Regions from separate parts of the Idiomarina sp. OXR-189 genome, predicted to be linked through region 1. Evidence: riboswitches for the same ligand, from Rfam matches in the RefSeq annotation. Region 1 holds a riboswitch; the other holds the start of a gene.
The links. A riboswitch is a leader RNA that binds a small molecule or an ion and turns the genes downstream of it on or off. The one in region 1 is predicted to bind thiamine pyrophosphate.

Region 1 (3,082 bases):
GCTTGGAGCGGCCGGCGCACTTATTGCCGGCCCACGTAAAGACAAATAAGGAGACGGTTATGGTTAAGTGGCTTGGAGTTGCGGGACTTATGTTCTCGACGCTAACAGCGTCACCGCTAGTACTCTCAGACCCAGTCCGTATTAACGGTGGCGAGTTTGAACCTCCAGTTCTGTTGGACAAGGAACGTCTTAGCATCGAAATTAATAGTTTCATGCTTGACGCAACTCCGGTCACTAACCAACTTTTTCTCGATTTTGTTAAAAATCATCCTAAGTGGCAGCGAGATAACATCGCTGCCCTGTTTCACGACGGAAATTACTTAAAGCACTGGCCGCAAAACAACGTCTACCCTGACGGTCAAGCTGAGCATCCGGTGACTTATGTGTCCTGGTTTGCTGCACGCGAGTATTGCGCCGCACAAGGCGGTCGTTTGCCCAGCCTCAATGAATGGGAATACGCTTCCGTTCAGTATCGTCAGCAACAAAATATAAGCGACGATGACTATGCGCGCGATTTATTCGCCTGGTACAGCCAGCCTCAAAGCGATGAACAAAGGGTGAACGTTAATGCCACTGAACTCAGCCACATGTATGACCGGGTCAACGAATGGGTCGAAGACTACCAGTTGCTGTTAACTAACGGCGATGACGTTGATTTATTGTCAGGCTCTTGTGGCGACGGGGCTCGCTTCTTATCGAGCTTTACCAAAGCCAATTACGCCACTTTCTTTCGGTATCAGTCTCGTAGCGACTACGCACCTCAGAGCTCAACCAGCACTATGGGTTTTCGCTGCGCTTACGACATTTCTTCTGACACTATTGCCAGTAACGGAGACCAATTATGAATAACCTATTTAAACCAGCCGCTTATGCCGCATTGGTTCTATCAAGCGCCCTGCTTGCATTGGCTCCGGCTGTAGCACAAGACCATTCTCAGCATAAGCCCGGGCATGAGAATCATAAAAACCACACCTCGATGAAAGCCGCAAAAGTATCGCATTCTTCATCGGTGTATCAGGTTGATGCGCACTGGATAACACACAAAGGTGAGCATATGACACTGGCCGACTTGCAAGGCCAACCGGTTATTGTCTCAATGATATACGGCAGCTGCACCACCGCCTGCCCCGTTCTTGTCAATGACGCTAAACGTCTTTACACCAGTTTAAGTGACAAAGCCAAAGAGCAGGTTAAGTTGGTTATGGTCAGCTTCGACAACTCTCGCGACACACCTAAAGCTTTGGCTGACTATGTTAAACAGTACAACTTGAACAGCGATAGTTGGGTCTTTTTACATGGTGAAGACCAGGACATTCGGACCTTAGCGACTGTCCTTGGAGTTCGCTACAGAAAGCGTCCTGACGGCGACTTCGACCATAGTAATTTAATTACCGTTTTGGACAAAAACGGTGTTATTGAACACCGCGTTGAAGGCTTAGGTCAGCCAATGGATAAAGCCGCAAAAGTCGTTGATACATTGATACAGCAGTAACAGTTCACGCTTTCGCTGTTGCATTAAGCTGAGTATTTTGTTCCACTAAAAAGGAATCTTGTCGGAGTGCCTCGTTACTCAAAAAGTAACAGGCTGAGACCGCAAAAAGCGGGATCCGTTGAACCTGATCAGGCTAATACCTGCGAAGGGAACAAGAGAGCAACAGCCAGGGATTCTCCCTTTTTCAGCGCTGTTGTTCCTTTCAACACTCCTGACAAGCATCTCTAAACCCTGTTATTTTTTTAGCTGGAGAGAATGCTATGTCATCAACAAACCGTCAAAACCGCCAACAGGCAGAGTCCTTTTTATCGTCTGTTTCAGGCCGTTACTTTCCTAACTCTACGCGCGAATTTATTCAAGGCAGCCAGCCTGACATTCATGTGCCATTTCGCCGTATTCATTTAAGCGAAACTTTGCATCAGCCAACACCAGGCGTAACACCACCACCCAATTTACCCGTCGACGTTTATGATACATCCAGTGTCTACGGTGACCCTAACTCAGTCGTCAATGTAAAAACCGGACTCAAACCACTGCGATCAGGCTGGATAAGCGCGAGGGCTAAAAATGCCGACAAAAGCGGCGTGACACAGCTAGCCTATGCGCGCCGTGGCATTGTGACTCCCGAAATGGAATTTATTGCGTTGCGGGAAAACATGGGTCGGGAGCATTTAGACAACCCGGTAACCCCGGAATTTGTTCGTGATGAGGTTGCCAAAGGTCGCGCCATTATTCCGGCCAATGTGAACCACCCGGAATCTGAGCCTATGATCATAGGTCGTAACTTTTTGGTGAAAGTGAACGCCAATATCGGCAACTCGTCGGTTAGTTCTTCCATTGAAGAAGAAGTGGAAAAGCTCATTTGGGCAACACGCTGGGGAGCCGACACAGTCATGGACTTATCCACTGGCCGCAACATTCACCAAACTCGTGAGTGGATCCTCCGAAACAGCCCTGTTCCCATTGGAACTGTTCCTATCTATCAAGCTTTGGAACGGGTTAACGGCATTGCTGAAGATTTAACCTGGCCGGTGTTTAAGGACGTGCTTTTGGAGCAAGCCGAACAAGGCGTTGACTACTTCACTATTCATGCCGGCGTACTGCATGACTTTATTGAGCTGACTGCTAACCGAGTGACAGGGATTGTCTCACGCGGTGGTTCAATTATGGCCAAATGGTGCATGGCGCACCGTCAGGAAAGTTTCCTGTATGAACATTTCCGCGATATTTGTGAAATATGCGCAAAATATGACGTATCGCTGTCACTGGGTGACGGCTTACGCCCAGGTTCCATTGCCGATGCCAATGACGATGCCCAATTCGCTGAACTGCGTGTTTTAGGCGAACTGACTCAAATAGCCTGGGAATATGACGTACAAGTCATGATTGAAGGCCCAGGACATGTGCCCATGCACAAAATTCAGGAAAACATGGACGAGCAGCTTAAGCATTGCCATGAAGCGCCTTTTTATACACTGGGACCATTAACCACCGACATTGCCCCCGGCTATGACCATATTACCTCCGGCATCGGTGCCGCCATGATAGGCGCCTTTGGCTGCGCCATGTTGTGCTACGTCACGCCTAAAG
Region 2 (3,082 bases), 1.2 Mb from region 1:
ATCCGACAACCAGCGAACCTCGGCGGTTTTGTCTTTTCTGTCACGCAAGTAAGCATCAAACGACGAATATTCCCAACCGGGCGCAATACCGACGTAAGTCCAGTCTTCATCAAAGGCGTAAGCAGTATCTGCGTTTAAAATACTCGCTGACAACTCAAGTCGGCTGTTATCCCAACCTAAATAATTCAATGTGGTTTTTACCGCATCACTTTCAAGGCGGTCGTAGCCCGGCTCGTCTGACAGCGTGGTTCGGTTGTTATCAAGACTGAATACGTCGTAGCCGTTATCAACATCGTTGTAGTGCAAAACGGTGTCTAACGTCCAGTTATTGGTAAATTGGGTGTTCAATAAAAAGCGAACGCCAAGTTCGTCTCTATCGTTGGTGTCGTCCCTTTCTAAATAGGCATTCTCAATGTAGCCGTCTTGCTTAAACTGACTGACAGAGAAGCGGGCGTTACCTAATACGCTCAGCTGTCCGCCTAATGCTAAACCACCCATGCGTTCATCATAATTACCGGCTGACAACTCAAACTGACCGCTAAAGTTCTCCGTGGGCTGTACGCTATCAAGCAATACTAAGCCGGCCATTGCGTTCACACCAAAACGACCGCTTTGGGGCCCTCGAAATACCTCAACCTGGTTTATATCGAAAAGGGACGCAGCAGTGCCTAAACCACTGTAATCAATGCCATCTATAATAAGACCGACTGACGGACTAATTGGATCAACAAACTGAGAACGCTCGCCCATGCCGCGAATCTGAATAAAGCGTGCGGTCGATGTACCGCCGGAGAAATTAACATTGGCAAAACTGTTGAGCGTGTCTTCTAAATGCTGCGCATTTCGCTGCTGCATTGCATTTTGGTCAATAATGGACACACTGCTGGTCGTTTCATTAAGCGTGCGCTTATGAAAGTCACCACTAACTTCAATTATTTCAAAGTCGTTGCTATTTTCCTGACCATAGGCCAGAACCGGAGTTTGCAGTAATGCTAAGCCAATACTAGCTGCTAAGTAAGACGTTATTTTTTGCATGGATCATTTCCTCAAAACAAAGTCAGAAACGATCCGGTAAGGCTGTATTAGACGGGTTTTCTACCATCCCTACGCCAGTATTAACCGGATCAGGTTTTAAGGGTTCGCTTTCGCATCTCAGCCGTTGCCGGCACCCCTTGGTAAAGCGGCGTCAGTATAACGCAGCTTGCTGTTTTAACAAATGCTCTTTAAATGAACGACAATGCGTCACCGTAAAGGTTTTCTAACGGCACACCTTGGGCGACAAAATCGTCTCTAATAACACGCACCATTTCGAAGCGACCGGCCATGTAAACTTCGCAGTCTTTCAAATTCTGTTGGCGCGTCATTACCGCCTGATGAACCAGCCCTATGGAATACGGCCAGTCTCCGGCAGCACCTTCAAGCACTGGGTGATAGTCAAAATGCTCATGTTCACTGGCTAAACGCTCAAGTTCATCGTGCAGATACAAATCGGCCTGAGTCTTTGCGCCCCAATATAAGGTTAAAGGGCGCTCCGGCGTTGCTCGTAAATGTTGCTGTAAAATAGAGTAAGCATATGAGAAGCCAGTGCCGCCTGCTATTAAAACGGCCGGCTTATCACTGTCCTGGCGGTAGAACGCGATGCCATCAGGCGCCTCGATCGTTAACTCGCTCTCAGCGCGGATCTTATCCAACACCTCCATAGCGTAGCTATTGTCAGGCGTAGCCCCTACATGAAGTAACCACTCACTATCACTTGACGGGCACGACGCGATGCTAAAAGGTCGCTTATCTCTTTCGCCCATGACAACCATTAAATACTGGCCTGCTTTAAACGCGACTGGCTGCGGCAATTGCAAACGCACTTCCCAAACAGCGTCCGCTAACTGACGCGAAATCTCGACTTTACAGGTCATTTGTTGACTCATTCACGACTCCATAATGTTCAGTTCGTCCCACAGCTGGTCGACACGCTGCTTAACCTCTTCACTCATGACAATAGGCTCGCCCCATTCACGGTCAGTTTCACCGGGCCATTTGTTGGTTGCGTCCATGCCCATTTTCGAACCAAGACCAGAGACTGGTGACGCAAAATCTAAGTAGTCAATTGGTGTGTTCTCAACCAGGGTGGTGTCACGAGCCGGATCCATTCGGGTTGTCATAGCCCAAATCACGTCTTTCCAGTCGCGTGCATTCACATCGTCGTCACACACAATCACAAACTTGGTGTACATAAACTGACGTAAGAAAGACCAGACCCCCATCATCACGCGCTTGGCATGGCCAGAGTACTGCTTCTTCATAGTGACTACGGCTAAACGGTACGAACAGCCTTCCGGTGGCAGATAAAAATCGACAATTTCCGGAAACTGCTTTTGCAATAACGGAATGAAAACTTCGTTCAAAGCCACACCCAATACTGCGGGCTCATCTGGTGGCCGACCGGTATAAGTGCTGTGGTAAATCGGGTCTTTACGATGGGTAACATGAGTCACGGTAAACACCGGAAACTCATCCACTTCATTGTAATAGCCAGTGTGGTCGCCATACGGCCCTTCGGGCGCTGTTTCACCCGGCTCAATGTAACCTTCCAGAATAATTTCTGCATGTGCCGGGACTTGTAAGTCATTGCTTAGGCACTGTGTTACTTCGGTTTTACTGTCGCGCAGCAAACCAGCAAAGGCGTATTCAGAGAGACTATCCGGCACCGGTGTTACTGCACCTAAAATGGTCGCAGGATCAGCACCTAAGGCTACCGAGACAGGGAATTTTTCACCCGGATGTTGCTGACACCACTCCTGAAAGTCCAGCGCGCCGCCACGATGCGACAACCAACGCATAATGAGCTTATTCGGCCCCAAAAGTTGCTGGCGATAAATACCTAAGTTCTGGCGCTCTTTATGTGGCCCCCGGGTCACTGTAAGCCCCCAGGTGACTAGCGGTGCTACATCGCCCGGCCAACAATGCTGAATTGGCAGTTTGGTCAAGTCAACTTCATCGCCACTCATTACTACCTGCTGACATGGCGCCTTTTTAAGCTTTTTCGGCGACATACTAAGCACTTTTTTGTACGTTGGCAGCAAAT

Region 2: another riboswitch for thiamine pyrophosphate. It lies ahead of UM402_RS11535 (TonB-dependent receptor); the one in region 1 lies ahead of thiC (phosphomethylpyrimidine synthase ThiC).

What each region holds. Positions count from the first base shown of each region.
Region 1 is NZ_CP139706.1:1,185,660-1,188,741, reverse strand. It holds gene UM402_RS05865 (multicopper oxidase domain-containing protein) at 1-49, shown strand, start outside; gene UM402_RS05860 (formylglycine-generating enzyme family protein) at 60-845, shown strand; gene UM402_RS05855 (SCO family protein) at 842-1,492, shown strand; TPP riboswitch at 1,545-1,660, shown strand; gene thiC (phosphomethylpyrimidine synthase ThiC) at 1,753-3,082, shown strand, end outside.
Region 2 is NZ_CP139706.1:2,350,401-2,353,482, forward strand. It holds gene UM402_RS11535 (TonB-dependent receptor) at 1-1,035, opposite strand, end outside; TPP riboswitch at 1,085-1,183, opposite strand; gene fre (NAD(P)H-flavin reductase) at 1,224-1,925, opposite strand; gene ubiD (4-hydroxy-3-polyprenylbenzoate decarboxylase) at 1,926-3,082, opposite strand, start outside.